4 regions of the Mesorhizobium sp. B2-1-3A genome follow, and region 2 is predicted to be linked to each of the others. Evidence: riboswitches for the same ligand, from Rfam matches in the RefSeq annotation. Region 2 holds a riboswitch; each other region holds the start of a gene.
The links. Region 2 has a riboswitch for cobalamin ahead of FJ977_RS30630 (DUF1636 family protein). Riboswitches for the same ligand answer to the same signal wherever they lie in the genome.
Positions count from the first base shown of each region.

Region 1: it holds a riboswitch for cobalamin, as region 2 does, so the genes downstream of both, FJ977_RS08075 (aromatic ring-hydroxylating dioxygenase subunit alpha) here and FJ977_RS30630 (DUF1636 family protein) in region 2, are expected to answer to the same signal.
Region 3: it holds a riboswitch for cobalamin, as region 2 does, so the genes downstream of both, FJ977_RS24780 (hypothetical protein) here and FJ977_RS30630 (DUF1636 family protein) in region 2, are expected to answer to the same signal.
Region 4: it holds a riboswitch for cobalamin, as region 2 does, so the genes downstream of both, FJ977_RS15755 (CbtB domain-containing protein) here and FJ977_RS30630 (DUF1636 family protein) in region 2, are expected to answer to the same signal.

Region 1 covers NZ_VFWK01000002.1:321,741-326,028, reverse strand. Annotated here, with positions in the region: gene FJ977_RS08080 (hybrid-cluster NAD(P)-dependent oxidoreductase) at 1-364, opposite strand, end outside; gene FJ977_RS08075 (aromatic ring-hydroxylating dioxygenase subunit alpha) at 385-1,632, opposite strand; cobalamin riboswitch at 1,748-1,949, opposite strand; gene FJ977_RS08070 (DUF680 domain-containing protein) at 2,444-2,644, shown strand; gene FJ977_RS08065 (DUF680 domain-containing protein) at 2,717-2,920, shown strand; gene FJ977_RS08060 (DUF680 domain-containing protein) at 2,989-3,225, shown strand; gene ugpC (sn-glycerol-3-phosphate ABC transporter ATP-binding protein UgpC) at 3,303-4,288, opposite strand, start outside.
Region 2 covers NZ_VFWK01000008.1:340,021-344,308, reverse strand. Annotated here, with positions in the region: gene FJ977_RS30640 (NADH-quinone oxidoreductase subunit A) at 1-334, opposite strand, end outside; gene FJ977_RS30635 (winged helix-turn-helix domain-containing protein) at 724-1,923, shown strand; cobalamin riboswitch at 1,953-2,158, shown strand; gene FJ977_RS30630 (DUF1636 family protein) at 2,198-2,626, shown strand; gene cobW (cobalamin biosynthesis protein CobW) at 2,629-3,666, shown strand; gene cobN (cobaltochelatase subunit CobN) at 3,686-4,288, shown strand, end outside.
Region 3 covers NZ_VFWK01000006.1:38,981-43,268, reverse strand. Annotated here, with positions in the region: gene metE (5-methyltetrahydropteroyltriglutamate--homocysteine S-methyltransferase) at 1-38, shown strand, start outside; gene FJ977_RS24790 (aromatic ring-hydroxylating dioxygenase subunit alpha) at 115-1,344, opposite strand; gene FJ977_RS24785 (homocysteine S-methyltransferase family protein) at 1,394-2,455, opposite strand; gene FJ977_RS24780 (hypothetical protein) at 2,474-2,773, opposite strand; cobalamin riboswitch at 2,880-3,086, opposite strand; adenosylcobalamin (AdoCbl) riboswitch at 3,252-3,341, shown strand; gene FJ977_RS24775 (CbtB domain-containing protein) at 3,386-3,595, shown strand; gene FJ977_RS24770 (CbtA family protein) at 3,715-4,288, shown strand, end outside.
Region 4 covers NZ_VFWK01000004.1:14,185-18,472, forward strand. Annotated here, with positions in the region: gene FJ977_RS15745 (MFS transporter) at 1-3, shown strand, start outside; gene FJ977_RS15750 (aromatic ring-hydroxylating dioxygenase subunit alpha) at 7-1,176, opposite strand; cobalamin riboswitch at 1,321-1,519, shown strand; gene FJ977_RS15755 (CbtB domain-containing protein) at 1,555-1,734, shown strand; gene FJ977_RS15760 (CbtA family protein) at 1,750-2,553, shown strand; gene cobU (bifunctional adenosylcobinamide kinase/adenosylcobinamide-phosphate guanylyltransferase) at 2,546-3,061, shown strand; gene cobO (cob(I)yrinic acid a,c-diamide adenosyltransferase) at 3,063-3,692, shown strand; gene cbiB (adenosylcobinamide-phosphate synthase CbiB) at 3,689-4,288, opposite strand, start outside.

The sequences.
Region 1 (4,288 bases), on a different contig from region 2:
TGTGCAGTGAAAAGTCGCCGCTCGGCCCATAGGCCTTGACGTGCGAACCGGGTGTCAGGTGATCGAACATCCAGCGCGTGCCGATGCTGCCGGCCTGCGCCTTCACCGTGACCGCGATCGAGAAGGGCCGCGACGGCGAGGAGGACAGCGTATAGGTGCGCATCAGCGGCCCGTCCGGCGCAGGCAGCTCCAGCGTCACGAACTGGCCCGGCTTGTAGCGGAACCAGGTCTGGTTGTCGGATCGGAAAGTGAAGGTCTTGACGTCAGGCGCCTCGTCGCTGACGCCGATCACTTCCAGCACCTGCAGCCTGTCGTTCCAGGGGGCCATCTGATCGAGATGGCGATAGAGGCCAAGGTCGGTCATCGCATTCATCCCTCAACCTCTCAGGCGACGCTGCGCAACGCCGGCCGGCCGCCTTCGGCAAGGCGCGGACCGATGAAGCGGGCGTACCAGTCGACGAACTGGATCACGCCGCCCTCGTGAAGCTCCGAATAGGGGCCGGGCTCATAGGCCGGCGACAGGATGCCGAGGGCATTTTCCTCGACTATGCGGCGGTCCTGATCGTTGGTCTCGGTCCACACATGGGTGAGCTCGGCAAGATCGTAGTCGACGCCCTCGATCGCATCCTTGTGCACCAGCCATTTGGTCGTCACGGCGGTTTCGGTGGCGCTGATCGGCAGCACGCGGAAGGTGACGGCATGGTCGATGAGGATATGATTCCAGGTCGTCGGGTAGTGATAGTGCATCAATGTGCCGATACGGTCGGCCGAGACGCTGTCGGAGAGGTTCTTCTTCACCGCCCGCTTGCCGTTCATCGTGTAGCTGACCGCATCGCGCAGCAGCGGCGCCCGCGTGGCGCGGTATTGCCCCGCCGGGTCGATGCGGAACTTGCTCGGCAGGCCGGCCGCTTCGCATTTGGCCCAGTGCGCCAGCATCTCCGGATCGCTGTCGGCGCCTTGCACTCCGGTCACGGTCGGTGCTTCCGGGAAGGTTTTGCACAGCTCCGGGTGATTGCCCGCGCAGTGATAGCACTCGCGGTTGTTTTCCCAGACGAGCTTCCAATTGCCCTTTTCGACGATGGTGCTCTCGAAGGCGATCTTTGCCTCGCTGAGCCGGTGCGGCTTGAGATAGGGTTCGATCATCGCCCGCATCGGGGCGAAGTCGGCTGGATCCTTCGCCAGGCAGATGAAGATGTAGCCGGCGACGCTTTCGCAAGCGACCGGCTTCAGCCCGAACTGGCTCTTGTCGAAGCCATCGGCCATCTGGCGGGCAAACAGGAGGCGACCGTCGAGCTCATAGGTCCACTGGTGATAGGGACAGACCAGTTTGGCGGCCGTGCCCTTGTCCGTGTTGCAGACCCTGCTGCCGCGATGGCGGCAGGAATTGTGGAAGGCGTTGATCTTGCCCTGCTGATCGCGCACCAGCACGACCGGGTAGTCGCCGATCTGTACGGTGATGAAGCTGCCGGGCTTGGGCAATTCGCAATCATGGCCGATGAAAAGCCAGTCGCGGTACCAGATCAGCTCCATGTCGAGCTTGAAATAGTCCGGGCCGGTGTAGAAAGGCTGCTCGAGCGAGAAACCCTCTCTGCGGCTGTTCAAGAGCCTCAGCATATCGTTGCGCACATCCATGTCCTGTCCTCGTGTTTAAGGACTGACTATGGTGGTGATGGAGGAAGGATCGGATGCAGTCCCGGCGAAGCGCTGGTCATGCACTATCCACCTCTTGACCGCCCACCGCGATCAGTCGAGTTCAAAAATCTCGGGCTGGTTTCCGGGCTCTGGAGTGTCCTTTCGGACGGTCGCGACACCTTCCCAGGCTTCCGCCCAGTGGTCTCCCGTTGCGACTTGAACTCCACCACCGTTGCGGGGGCAGCGCCGGACTTTGACCGGCTTCCCAATTCTCCGCCCCGTCGTCACGAAGCGGCACCTGAGATGGCCATGATCTAATCACGACAGCGCATGCGACATCGGCATGAAAGCGACATCGCATCCATGTGGCGCGACACGCTTCAGCAACCATGGAGTCAGGAAGAACGGCCACGAAACGCGTCTCGGTGACGACGATGCCGGCTATCGAAATCGTCCCGGAACCGAAGCAAAAAGGGTTAACGGTTTCGAAAAGTGACTATTAGCAGATTCTAAAATCGAACCGAACGGTTCGTTTCTGTTGACGGTGCGTACAGCACGCTGTGAACGCTGAGCCTTCGATACATCAGGTGATCGTATTGCTGGTTTTATCTAATCGATTGATATCAAAAAGAAAAATGTTTGCAATGGAATGCCTTGGTACAATTTCAAGTGGTGGATTCTTGGTCCACACGGAACAACTTCGTGATTGGAAACGGCCACATGGCTTTCCCACATCGGGGCTGTCCGAACGACGCGATTTTAATCCCAAGACACGCCGCTAGACGGACGGGAAAATACTGGAGTACCAAAAATGAAAAAGATTGTTCTCACTGCCGCCGCCCTTCTGGCCATTTCCGGCAGCGCCTTCGCTGGTAGCGATCACTATGGTTCGAATGCCGCTGCAGCCACTGCTGCCGTCGACAATTCGTACACCGCTTCGACCAAGAAGTCGGAACCGGCTGCTCAGGCGCCTGTCACGGGTGCCGATCGCAACCTCTTCGGCAACAACTAACAGTCGATTTCCAGCAGGCGGTGGCCCTGGCTCGCCGCCTTGGCGGAACTCGAAGAATTCAGGAGACTTGAAATGAAGAAGATCATCCTTGCTGCCGCCGCCGTTCTGGCTATCTCCGGCAGCGCCTTCGCCGGCAGCGACAACTACGGCTCCAATGGCGCCAACCAGCCCGCTGTCACTTCGACCGACAGCTCGTACACCGCTTCGATCAAGAAGTCGGAACCGGCTGCCCAGACACCTGTCCAGGGTGCCGACCGCAACCTCTTCGGCCACTAACGGCCGATTCTCCGGGGTGGCGGGCCTGCCTGCCGTCCCGTTGAAACTTGAAATTCAGGAGACTTGAAATGAACAAGATCATCATCGCCGCCGCCGCCGTTCTCGCTCTCTCGGGCAGCGCTTTCGCCGGAAGTGACAACTTCAACTCCAATGGCGCCAACCAGCCTGCCGCGACTTCTGTCGACAACTCGCGCACGGCTTCGATCCGCAACGGCGATTCGCCCGTCTACAAGCTGCTCAATTCGTCGGGCGATGTGCAGAAGTCCGCGCCCCAGGGCGCCGACCGGAACCTCTTCGGCCACTAACAGCCAAAGTCGATCGTAAAAGAGAGCGGCGGGCCTTGCCCGCCGCTCTTTTTGTTTCTGCCGTCAAGACGGGCTTCTTAAGCGGCCTTTGCTTCCGCTTCATGCAGCGCGAAGGACCGCCCGTCCGTGTCGAAGATATGCAAGTCCTCGGCATTGGCGGTCAGCCGCAGCGTCGAGCCGCGCTTGACCTCGACATTGCCCGGCAGCTTGGTCACCAGGGGCAGGTCGGCGCGGCCGATGTCGGCATAGACCAGTTGAACCTCGCCGAGCTGCTCGACGTAATCGACCGTTCCCTCGAACAGATAGTCCGCGCCGGTGGCGATGATCAGGTCCTCCGGCCGCACGCCGAAGCTTACAGCCGCACCCTTCGCCGAGGCCGGCGTCGTGATCGGCACCGTAGCCTTGCGCCCGCCGACATGGCTGACGACGGTCGGGCTGCCTGATTTGTCGATCGTCGCCGGCAGGATGTTCATGGCCGGCGAGCCGATGAACTGGGCGACGAACAGATTGCCGGGCTTCTTGTAGAGATCCATCGGCGTGCCGACCTGCTCGATGTGGCCATCCTTGAGTACGACGATGCGATCGGCCAGCGTCATCGCCTCGACCTGGTCGTGGGTGACGTAGATCATGGTCGTGTTGGGCATCGATTCCTTGAGCTTGGCGATCTCGATGCGCGTGGCGACGCGCAGTGCGGCGTCAAGGTTCGACAGCGGCTCGTCGAACAGGAACACTTTCGGATTGCGCACGATGGCGCGGCCGATGGCGACGCGCTGGCGCTGGCCACCCGACATCGCCTTGGGCAGCCGGTCGAGATATTTGGTCAGCTGCAGGATTTCCGCCGCCTGGCGCACGCGGCGGTCGATCTCGGCCTTGTTCTCCTTGCCGATCTTCATCGAGAACGCCATGTTGTCGTAGACGGTCATGTGCGGATAGAGCGCATAGGACTGGAACACCATGGCGATGCCGCGCTTCGACGGCGGCACGTCGTTGACGACCTCGCCGTCGATCTTGAGCTCACCCGAAGTGATTTCCTCGAGCCCGGCGATCGAGCGCAGCAAGGTCG
Region 2 (4,288 bases):
CATAGGCAAAGCCGATGGTCAGCACTGCCAAAAACACCATCATCGACCAGAAACCGAGCATGCCGATCTTCGAGAAGGACACGGCCCAGGGGAACAGGAAGGCCACTTCCAGGTCGAAGATGATGAACAGGATCGACACCAGGTAGAAACGGATGTCGAATTTCATGCGGGCATCGTCGAACGAATTGAAACCGCACTCGTAGGCGGAAAGCTTTTCGGGATCGGGATTGCGGTAGGCCACCAGGAACGGGGCGGCCAGCAGCGCCAGGCCGACGACCAGTGCCACGCCTATGAACAGGACGATAGGCAGGTACGAACTGAGAAGTGCGTTCATGCAGCGGCTTTCCGTTGGCGCCAATCCACTTTGATTACAGCACCGGACCTTAATGCGGAAGCGTGACAGTTTAACCGCTGAACCGTTTTAAGGGGCCTATGCTGCAACGCGGCGAGGGTTAGCGCAGCACTTCCAGCGAAGCAAGTCAAACCTTGTTCAAAACGCCGACCTGGACGGCATATCCGGAGAAACTGGTCCGATCCGCTCCTGTTTGATTTCCTTCGCTTTTTACTCCACTTTTCTCTCCTGACATGGTTGCCGCCAAAACCCTGCTAGCATGGGTTGGAATCACCACGCAGGTTCCGCAAAAGTGGACCCCGGTTTTGCGACAAGAACTTGCCCAGACAAAGACCCGACCCACAGCCGAAGCCCCTCAGAGTGATGCCTGCATGAAGGAAAAAATCTCGCTTGCCGCCGCCCGCCGCATTGCACTCGCCGCTCAAGGGTTTCTCGATCCGCGCCCAAATGGCACACCTGACCGCCGCCATTTCGCCCGTGTGCTCTCCCGCACCGGCCTGCTGCAGATCGATTCCGTCAGTGCGGTGGTGCGTGCTCATTATATGCCGCTCTATTCGCGCCTGGGCCCCTACCCGCTCACGCTGCTCGACAATGCCGCCGTGACGCGCAAGCGCACTGTCTTCGAATACTGGGCGCACGAGGCCTCGTTCCTGCCGGTCGAGACCTACCCGCTGATGCGCTGGCGCATGCAGCGAGCCGAGCAAGGCGATGAAATGTATCTGGGACTGGCCAAATGGGGCCGCGAACACGCCGCCTATATAGAAGACATCTACCGCGCGGTCGTCGAGCGCGGCCCGATCGCGGCTTCGGCGCTCGAAGGCCAGAAAGGCTCCGGGGGCTGGTGGGGCTGGAGCCATGCCAAGCACGCCTTCGAATGGCTGTTCTGGGCCGGGCGCATCACCACGGCGCACCGCCGCGGCTTCGAGCGCTTCTACGATCTGCCGGAGCGCGTGCTGCCGCAGGCGATCCTCGACCTGCCGGTGCCCCCGGCCGAGGATGCACACCGCGAATTGCTGCGCATCTCGGCCCGCGCCCATGGCGTGGCGACATCGGGCGACCTGCGCGACTATTTCCGGCTGTCGCCGGCCGACATGAAGGGTCGGCTGGAGGAACTGGTCGAGTCGGGCGAATTGCTGCCGGTACGCGTCGAAGGCTGGGACAAGCCGGCCTACCTTCACAAGGACGCGCGCCTGCCCCGGAAAATCGAGGCGCGTGCTTTGCTGGCGCCCTTCGATCCAGTCGTCTTCGAGCGCTCGCGCTCGGAGCGGCTGTTCGATTTCCACTACCGGATCGAAATCTACACACCGGCTGAAAAGCGCCAATACGGCTATTACGTCCTCCCCTTCCTGCTCGGCGACCGGATCGTCGCGCGCGTCGACCTCAAGGCGGACCGGCCGGCGAGCGTCCTGCGCGTCCATGCCGCCTACCCCGAGACCGGCGCGCCGCCTGAAACCGCCGCTCAGCTCTTCGAGGAATTGAAGCAGATGCAGGGCTGGCTTGGCCTTGAACGCATGGACGTGACTCCGGCAGGCGATCTGGGTCCGGCGCTGGCCGACATCGCCGTGTCGTAGCCGTGCGTTGACACCGCTGCCTGCAAAAGCCTAAATCCCGTCCAGACGGTCCCTTGCCCGCAACGGCAGGGGCTAAGAGGGAATGCGGTGCGGGATTTCGATCTCAAATCCGCGGCTGTCCCCGCAACTGTAAGCGAAGAGCCAAGGCCGAAAGCCACTGGGAGTTTCCCGGGAAGGCGGCACCCAAGGCGATGACCCGCGAGCCAGGAGACCTGCCGTCTGCGACAAGAGAATCCGATCGCCCGGCGGGTTTCCGGGCAAGGAGCCCGGCTTTTTGGACCAGAACAGCAGTTTTTCGGCTGGCACAGCGGACAATTCGTCCGCCGACAGCGAAGCCTTGGCCGGCGTCACGGTCATCGTCTGCGCCTCCTGTCGCGACGAGACCGGTTCCGACGCCCATCCCCGCGCCGGAGAACTGTTGGCTGAGGACACGCGCCGCGCCGCAGCCGATGACAACATCCGCGTCCGCACGGTGGAATGTCTCGGCAACTGCAAGCGCCGGCTGAGCGCCGCGATCCTGCGCGATGGCTGCTGGAGCTATGTGTTCGGCGACCTGACCGTGGCCAGCGGCGCCGACCTCGTCACCGGCGCCAAACTCTTCGCCACCTCGACCGACGGCCTCATCCCGTGGCGCGGCCGCCCCGATTCCCTCAAGCGCGGCCTTGTTGCCCGCATCCCTCCCCTCGACATGCTGAAGGACTGATCATGAGCGCTTCCGTATCCCGCGTCCCCTGCACCGTCGTCACCGGCTTCCTCGGCGCCGGCAAGACGACGCTGGTCCGCCATCTCCTGGAAAACGCCGGCGGCAAGCGTATCGCCATCATCGTCAACGAGTTCGGCGACATCGGCATTGACGGCGAGATTTTGAAGGGCTGCGGCATCGACACCTGCCCGGAGGAAAATATCGTCGAACTGGCCAATGGCTGCATCTGCTGCACCGTGGCCGACGATTTCGTGCCGGCGCTCGACCAGATCCTGTCGTTGACGCCGAAGGTCGACCACATCCTGATCGAAACCTCGGGCCTGGCCCTGCCCAAGCCGCTGGTCCAGGCTTTTCAGTGGCCGACGGTGAAGAGCCGTGTCACGGTCGATGGCGTCATCGCCGTGGTCGATGGTCCCGCACTTGCCGAAGGCCGCGTCGCCAACGATATGGACGCCCTGCAGGCGCAGCGCGCCGGGGATGAGAGCCTTGACCATGACGACCCGGTCGAGGAAGTGTTCGAGGACCAGATCGCCTGCGCGGACCTGATCATCCTGTCGAAGAGCGATCTGATGGACGCCGCCGGCTCGGCCCGCGCCAATGCCATCGTCAACGAACATTCGGCCCGCGCCGTGAAGATCGTGCCGACCTCGCATGGCAAGGTCGATCCCTCGGTGCTGCTCGGCCTCGGTCTCGCCGTCGAGGACGATATCGAGAACCGCAAATCCCATCATGACGGCGCGTTCGACCATGAGCATGACGACTTCGACACCTTCATCGTCGACATCCCCTCGATCGCCAATCCGGACGAGCTGGCAAAGCGCGTCGCCACCGCCGCCGAACAGGAAAACGTGCTGCGCGTGAAAGGCTTCGTCGAGGTCGGTGGCAAGCCGATGCGGCTCCTGCTGCAGGCCGTCGGCCCGCGCGTCAATCATTACTATGACCGCGCCTGGACGGCCGAGGACGACCGCCGCTCGCGCCTCGTCGTCATCGGCCTCAAGGGGCTGAACCGCCCGGCAATCGAGGCTATACTCGCCGGCTGATTTTCAGACACGGACCGCGATGCATATCCTCACCACGACCTCCGCCTCGCTCGACGATCTCGCCGAGCCGGTCGATCTGCGGCAGACGCCGGCGGATATCGTGGCCCTGTCCTTCACCGACAGCGACCTTGCCGGCCTGGCCGCGGCCTGGAAGGCGGATGCCGGCCGCCTGCCCTCGATGCGGCTGGCGGCACTGCGCGACCTGCGCCATCCCATGTCCGTCGACCTCTGGATCGACAGCGTCGCCCGCCACGCCAAGATCATCCTGGTGCGCATCCTCGGCGGCTATGACTGGTGGCGCTATGGCTGCGACCAGCTTGCCTCGATTGCCCGCGAACGCGGCATTAAACTCGCGCTGCTCCCCGGCGAAAGCCATGACGAGGACCTCAGGCTGATCGAAGCCTCGACGCTGCCGCGCCAGGAATTGGACGCGCTGCTCGGCTATTTTCGCGAGGGCGGCCCGGCCAATATGAGCGCGCTGGTGCAGAGGCTGGCGCGGCTGGCGGGGTCGCAGGCAGACATTGTTGAGCCAGTCGCGGTCCCGAAGGCTGGCTACTACGAGCCGAACCGCGGCGTCGTCCCCCTCCCCCTCGAGGGGTGGGTCCGGCCGCAGGCCGGGGGT
Region 3 (4,288 bases), on a different contig from region 2:
TGGTGGAGGCGGCAAGACAGCTCAGAGCCGCGGCCTGATCGGAGCGGAGCCGCCAGCGCATCCGATGGCGGCTCCGCTATCTCATCGTCTTGACGCATTCCCAAGGGAAAGCCCTCAGGGTCGGCTGATCTCCTCGAGATACCAGCCGATATAGCGCAGCTCGTTGTACTCCATCGGCGCGATCGGTCCGGGTACGAAATAGTGCGATCGCACGCCGCGCGCGGTGTGCTCGATGATTTTCTTGTCCTCGTCGGTGGTGACCTTCCACAGCCAGGTCAGTTTCTCCAGATCGTAATCCTGGCCCTCGACCGCGTCACCGCGCACCAGCCAGATGAGTTCCATCTCGCAGGTATCAGCCGTCTTCGGAATGAAGCGGTAGATCATGCCGTGGTCGGGGTAGCAGACGAGGAAGCTCGTGCCGCCGAGATGGATGGAGGTGACGCCACCATCGTAATCGGTGAAGCGGCCCATCAGCGGTGCCACCGGCGAGCCGTCCTGGCTGCCGCTCGAAACACCATCGTAGAGCGCGTAGCGGAAAGTGTGGATGGCTTCCTGTCCAGCGGCCGAATTCCGCCAGCGGTCGCCGCTGCCGATCTCGATACCGAGCGCGCGGGTGCGTTGCTCCATCGCGGCGTTGAGCTGTTCGATCATCTCGGTCGGTTTTTCCAGAGTATGCGTCTGCGAATATTCCGGATGCGCCGGACCGCAATGATAGCACTCGACATAGTTCTCGACGGCGAGCTTCCAGTTGGCGTCAACCTGATAGGTCTCGCGATGCGCCACCCTGGCATCAGCCCAACCATACTGGCCGCAGCTGGTTCGCAGCGACTGTTCGACCGGATCGAAATCCGGTGGCATCTCGGCGAAGGAAATGAACACCAGACCTTCGGCGAGGCGGACATGCAGCTTCTTCAATCCATGCGCGGCGCGGTCGAAATCCTTCGGCATCAGGCGGGCGGCGCGCAGCGAACCGTCACTGGAATAGGTCCAGGCGTGATAGGGGCAGACGAAGGCTTTCGCATTGCCCTTCTGCCTGGTGCAGACCTCGGCGCCGCGATGACGGCAGACGTTGAGCATGGCATGGATGGCGCCATCCATGCCACGGGTCAGGATGATTGCTTCATCGCCGAGTTTGAACAGCTCGAAATCGCCGGGGTTTGGAATGACGCTGGAATGCGCGAGGCAATGCCAGTGGCGGCGAAAGACGCGTTCCATGTCGCGCTCGAAGATCGCCCGATCATGGTAGAACGCACGCATCAGGCCGTGGCCCGGCCGGTGCGCGGCCACCAGCCGGTCGATCGTATCGCCGTCGGCATGGGTTTGCTGGAGAGGATGCACGTTCATAACCCATTCCTGTCTGGCGATTTGGATGTCTGTGGTGGCCTGGTGCGTGTCAGATCTCGAGGCGCCGGCCCTTGTAGGCTTCTGGGATCGCCGCATCGCTGCCGAAGAAGGCGTGCCTGGACATGTCGGGCGAATAGCGACTGCCGGGTACGCTGCGGCCAAGCGCTTCGGCCACGGCACGGATGTGATGCGGGGCCGCGCCGCAGCAAAGCCCGATATAACGGACCCCGAGATCAAAGGCTTCCCGTGCGAATTCGGCGCATTCGTAGCGATTGCAGGTGAACGGGTCGAGCGCGGTCGGGAACGGCCGGTTGCCGGGAATGCAGGAACAGGCGCGGTCGGTCAGCGACTGGAAGGTCGGTTCCGCGTCAGTCGTGCGGTAGGGCACCGGCAGTGCGGCGACATGGCATGAGATGGCGTCGCGCACTTTGCGCACCACCGGCATCAGCGTCTTCGGCCCGCGCTGGCAGTTCAGTCCAACGACGTCGGCGCCCGCCGCCTCCAGCCGCTTGCAGGCATCGACGACCGAGACGCCGTCGAACATCTTTTCCTCACGGTGGACGGAGAGCGTGACCACGGTCGGCAGGCCGGTTTTCTTCATCACGTCGAGCGCGATCTCGGCCTCGCCGCACCAGTCGATGGTCTCGGCGATGAGGAAGTCGGCCCCCTCCTCCACCGCCCAGCCGATCTGCTCCTCGAACATGGCGCGCACGGCATCGTGGGTCTTCCTGTCGTCGGCTTCATAGGCATTGGTGTTGCAGATGTTGCCAGCCATAAGGCAATCATTGCGGTCGGCGACATCCTTGGCTATGCGCAACGCCTGACGGTTGATCTTTTCCAGAATATCCTCACGGCCGATCACCCTCAGCTTCTGGCGGTGAGCGTAATAGGTGAAGGCTTCGACAACCTCCGAGCCGGCATGGACGAAATCCTCATGCAGACGTGTCACCGCGTCCGGATGTTCGAGAACCACTTCCGGTACGAACGGGCCGGCCTGCAGATAGCCGCGACGTTCGAGTTCGAACAGATAGCCTTCGGCACAGATGACGGCGCCGGCGTCGAGACGTTCGAGCAGGCCGCGCTTGGCCGTGAGAGTAGATTTTGCAGACATGATTTCTTTCCTCGGCACTTAGAGATTGCGGACGCGCGACGGCCAGGCGCTGGTTCCGGCGACGACGGCAAGCAAGGTGCGCAGCCGCAAGACGTCCGGATGCAGATGGCCGCAGCGGTCGATCAGCGCGATCTTTTTCAAGGCCGCGGCCTCCAGATCGGCGTCATGCGGCACCGACAGCAGCCAGTCGGAGAACACTTCTTCCGGTGGCGGCAGCGGCGAGACGGCGCGCATCGTCGCCGCATTGACGCGACGCACCGTGCGAGGGCGTTGCGGTCTGCCGGGCGCGAGCCCCGGTATTTCATTGTGCGAATCCATGTTCGTCCTTCTTTGCAAGGACTGAACCTGGTGGTGATGGAGGAAAGCCACGGTCGGCGCTGAGGCCGGTCCGCATCTACCTCTTGACCGCCCACCGCGATCAGTCGAGTTCAAATCTGTTCGAGGCTGGTTTCCGGGCTCCGAAGGGGTCTTTTTGGACCGGTTCCGACACCTTCCCAGGCATTTGCCCAGTGGTCTGTTGTCGGAACGCACGCTTCGCTACCGTTGCGGGGGCAGCGCCGGAATCTCACCGGCTTCCCAATTATCCCTCCGGCCGAATCGACTGAAGGGCACCTTGAACCCCACGATATAAGCACCTGCTCGCCAAGGCCGTCCACACGGAAACGACACGGTCGGGGCGGAAAGCCGATAGAGCACCGACACGAGGGCCTCGTTCCGGCAGGTCGAACACATTCCCGTGTGATCGATCACATCTCGTTGACAGTAACAGCGCCGGCTGAATAGGCTGGCGTCAGAGTTACGGGTTTGGAAGCCGGTGAAATTCCGGCACGGTCGCGCCACTGTGATCAGCAATTGTTCTTGCTGAAAGTCAGGCCTTCTCCCGTGAAAATGGTTTCGATCAACGGGACGCTGAATCCCAGGAGAGCCTTAATGTCCAATACCACCTTTGCACCAACCTACGGTCCGGTTCCGATCCCGGCGAAAGAGCTTCTTCCGTGGGCGATCTTCGGCGGTCTCTTGTGCCTGCTTGCGATCTATTTCGTCGGCGCGGAAGAAGGTGCCACCTCGATGATTTCGGGCATGTATGTCCATGAATGGGTACATGACGGTCGCCACCTGCTCGGCTTCCCTTGCCACTAAGAGTTGGCCATTGAGAGCTGGCCATCCCGAAGGGATGCCGTCCTGATCATTTGTTTTAGCGCGTGACAGCAACCGAAAGGCCGGGGGCTTTTCGAGGTCATGCTTCGGGGATCATGAACATGGTTGGTAGTCTTCTGCTGCGCGGCATGCTGGTCGGCATCGTCGCAGGGCTTCTCGCATTTGGTTTTGCCAAGATCTACGGCGAGCCGCAGGTCGACCGGGCCATTGCCTTCGAGGAACAAACCGCCCAGGCCGCTGGCGAAGCGCCCGAGCCTGAACTCGTCAGCCGTCCTACACAGGCCGGGTTCGGCCTCCTGACCGGCGTGCTGGTCTATGCCACGTCGATCGGCGGGCTGTTTTCGCTGGTCTTCGCCTACACCTATGGCCGCATCAGCAGCCTGGGACCGCGCGCCACCTCCGCAGTACTGGCCCTGGCAGCCTTCGTTTCAATCGTTCTGGTTCCGGACCTAAAATATCCCGCCAATCCACCTTCGGTCGGCAATCCCGACACGATAGGGTCGCGGACAGTGCTGTTCTTCATCATGCTGGTGATCTCCATTGCCGCATTGACGGCGGCGGTCGGGCTGTCACGAAGGCTTTGGGCACAGTATGGCCCTTGGAACGCAACGATCATTGCGGGCGCGGCATTCATCGCGGTCATAACGGTCGCCATGTACGTGCTGCCAACCATCA
Region 4 (4,288 bases), on a different contig from region 2:
TGAGGATCACGGTGAAAGTGCCGCGTGGCGCTCGCGCACCCAGTTGTGGAAGCGGTGCAGTTCATATTCCTCGGGCATCAGCACGCCGGCGGCGTGGCGCATCGAGCGCAGGCCTTTCTGGTTGACCTCGCAGATCGCCGCATCCTCCTCCAGCACCTGTGTGCCGAAGGCGATGATGTTGTCGATGTCGGTTGCGGCCAGCGCCTCGGGGGCGAACAGCCATTCGGCGACAAGTTCCGTCTGTTCCGGCCCGAGCGGTACCAGCCGGACGGTCCTGACATAGTCGACATGGCCGACGATGAACATCGAGGGCAGGCTGGTGGCGTAGGTCTGGCCAGCGGCGCGTTCGGCCGGTGTCAATCCCGGGAAGATCGGCCCATGGGTCTTGCCGTCGCTCGACCAGGTTTCGGCGCCCGTCCGCAGACCACCGGAAAACTCCGGCGCGTCATTGTCGGCGTGGCGGGTCCATTCGGGGTCGTCATGCCGGCTCATCAGGCCGCGGCCATAGATCGGCACCAGCCGCGACAGGTCCTTGTGGACGCCCGGACAATGCAGGCACTCGTTGAAGTTCTCCCAAAAGATCTTCCAGTTGCAGTGCATCACCTTGCGCAGCACATGGCCCGTCACCAGCGTTTCCAGAGGCCAGTTGCCGAGATTGCCGGAGGCAGGGTCGAAGGATGCCTGCGCCGAGCCGGCCGCATCCTCCTGCAAATTGATGAACACGAAGCCGCGCCATACCGAGAGTGCGACGCGATAGAGCGGATGGTCGGCCTTGTCGAAGCCGTCCGGCAATGATTTCGACGGCACGCGCACGAGGTCGCCGCGAAGCGAATAGGACCAGGCATGATAGGGGCAGGTGATCAGCCGCGCCTTCAGCCGGCCCTCGCTCTCCTGGCAAAGCTGCGAGCCGCGATGCCGGCACGTGTTGTGGAAGGCACGCAGCGCGCCGGTGTCGTCGCGCAGCACGATGATGTCCTGCGTGCCGATGCGGAATCGGCGGAAGGCCAGCGGCTGGGCCAGATCGGCCTCGCGGCAGACCAGCAGCCAGTTCTTGTACCAGATGGCATCGAGGTCCAGCTGATAAGCCGCTTCATCCCAATACGCCGATGAGGGCAGGGTGGGTTCGGCCTGGGTCAAGCCGTTATAGGGATCGCGCTCGCTGGCAATGGGTTGCATGGCTGGCTTCCTGTGAAGTGGCCAGCCGACACCCGGCCGGCACAATTGTCAATTGTTGCGCCGATGACGGCTGATGTGGCCGGCATGGCGTAATCGCGCTGGTTACCGGCGGAATTTGGTTTGCCGGAGGCAATGATTCTGCCTATAGTCGCTGATGTCGTCGGTTCCATTTTGGAGCCAAGAGGGAATGCGGTGCGGGCTGACTTGTTGCCCAATGCCGTTGCTGCCCCCGCAACTGTGTGCGGTAGTCCTCTCCATATGCCACTGAAGATTTGTCTTCGGGAAGGTGGGGAAGGGCGCTGATCCGTGAGCCAGGAGACCTGCCGGCGACAGGAAACTGACTTCGATGCCCTCGGGTGGAGGGTGAAAGGACAAGACATGACTACCGCTTCCGTCTCCCGCGGCGCCTCCGTCTCCTCGCAGTCGCGCTTCATGCAGCTGGCGTTCGCCGCGCTGCTCGGCACCTTCATCATCGGCTTCGTCGGCTTCTCGCACATTGATGCGGTCCACAATGCTGGTCATGACAACCGGCATTCGATGGCGTTTCCCTGCCACTGACGAGGATCTGACATCATGAATCTGTTTCGCAACGTCGTGTTCATCGCGGCGATCGCAGGGCTCGTGGCCGGCGTCGTCCTCGCCTGCATGCAGGCCTATGCCACCGTGCCGCTGATCCTCAAGGCGGAAGTCTACGAACAGGCCGAAGGCGGCCATGACCATGCCGCGGCGCCGGCTGATGCCGCCAGCGGCAACGCAATGAGTTCCGCCGCGCCGGCGGCATCGAATGCCATGAGCGCTGCCACCCCGGCTCCGGCCGCAGCGGCTGCTCCGGCCGAAGACGAAGGCTGGGCGCCGGCCGACGGCTTCGAGCGTTTTGCCTTCAACGTGGTTTCCAACGTCGTCACCGGCATCGGTTTCGCGCTGATCCTGGTCGCTGTTTCGGAATTCGCCGGCGGCATCGGCAACTGGCGCCAGGGCGTGTTCTGGGGCCTGGCCGGCTTTGCCGTGTTCACGCTGGCGCCCGGCCTCGGCCTGCCGCCGGAACTGCCCGCCATGCCGGCGGCCGACCTCACGCAGCGGCAGATCTGGTGGGTGGCAACGGTGGTCGCGACCGCCATCGGGCTTGGCCTGATCGCGTTCCGCAAGTCGCTGCCGCTCGCCATCCTTGCCGTGCTGCTGATCGTGGCGCCGCACATTGTCGGCGCGCCGCAGCCCGACAGCTTCGAGACACCGATCCCGGAAGGCCTGCACCACCAGTTCGTGGTGGCGGTGACGCTGACCAGTCTGGTGTTCTGGCTGGTGCTTGGCGCCGTCGTCGGCGTGGTGCGCGGACGCTTCACCGGCACCGCGACCAGCCTGCGCGACAGCTTTGCCTGATCGCGGCAGGCTGACCTTCATCATCGGTGGTGCGCGCTCGGGAAAGAGCGCGCATGCCGAAACCCTGGTGACGGCGTTGCCCTCGCCATGGACCTACATCGCCACCGCGCAAGCCTATGACGACGAGATGCGCGAGCGCATCGCGCTGCATCGGGCGCGGCGCGGCGCGGGCTGGACGACCATCGATGCGCCGCTCGACCTCGCCGGCGCGCTCGAGGCTTTGCCAGATAGCCGGCCTGTGCTGGTCGACTGCCTGACGCTGTGGCTGACCAATCACATGCTGGCTGACCATGACCTTGGGTTTGAATGCCGGCGGCTGGCGGATGTGTTGTCGCGGCCGCGCGGGCCGTGGTTCGTGGTATCCAACGAAGTCGGGCAAGGCATCGTGCCGGACAACGCACTGGCGCGCCGGTTTCGTGATGAGGCCGGTCGGCTCAACCAGCAGATCGCGGCGATCGCCGATACGGTGCTGCTGATGGTGGCGGGGCTGCCGCTCAAGGTGAAATGAAATGACCGATATCGATGGCAAGACCACCGAAGACAGGGACGAAGAGCGCCACCGCGCCAAGATGGCCAAGCGCAAGGCGGTGCAGGACGCCGAGGTGGCGGCCAAGACGATCGAGAAGGGTCTGCTGATCGTCAACACCGGCCCGGGCAAGGGCAAGACGACAGCAGCGTTCGGTTTGGCGCTCCGCATGCTCGGCTATGGCAAGCGCGTCGGCGTCGTCCAGTTCATCAAGGGCAAGTGGCACACGGGCGAGAAGGACGCTTTCGCGGCCTTCGGCGACCGCGTCGTCTGGCACGCAATGGGCGAGGGCTTCACCTGGGAGACGCAGGATCTGAAGCGCGATATCGCCGCTGCCGAAGCCGCCTGGGCCAAGGCGCTGGAGCTGATCGCCGATCCGTCGATCAGCCTTGTCGTGCTCGATGAGCTCAATATAGCATTGCGCTACGACTATCTCGATCTCGACAAGGTGGTTGCAGCGCTGAAAGCGCGTCGCGAGGGCCTGCATGTTGTCGTCACTGGCCGCAATGCCAAGCCGGCGCTTGTCGAAGCGGCCGACCTGGTCACCGAAATGGGTGTGACCAAGCACCATTTTTCGGCGGGCGTGAAAGCCCAGCAAGGGATCGAGTTCTAGAACGCCAGAACCGCGATCACCGAGACCAAGCCGAACAGCGCGATCAGCAGATAGTCGGCGACGCGGTAGAGTTTCAGCGCCCGCCTGATGTCACCGCTGTCGACGTCGCGGCGGCCGCCTTCACCCATGAAGACATCCTCGACCAGCACGCCGCCATAGCTGCGCGGTCCGGCCAGTGCCAGACCGAGCGCGCCCGCCATTGCCGCTTCCGGCCAGCCGGCGTTGGGCGAGCGGTGTTTTTTCGCGTCGCGCCACACCGCATGCCAGGCGCCGCGGGGATCGGCGTCCCTGACCAGGAAAGCCGCCAGCACGATCAGCAGCGCCGTCAGCCGAGAGGCCGGCAGGTTGATCCAGTCGTCGAAGCGCGCCGCCGCCCAGCCGAAGGCCTCGTGGCGCGGGGTGCGGTGGCCGATCATCGAATCGGCGGTGTTGGCGGCCTTGTAGGCGGCTCCGCCGGCCAGCCCGCCGACACCGGTCCAGAAGGCGGGAGCGACGATGCCGTCGGAAAAATTCTCCGCCAGGCTTTCGATCGCCGCACGGCAGACGGCGGCGCGGTCGAGCGCCTCGGGATCGCGGCCAACGATTCGCGAGACGGC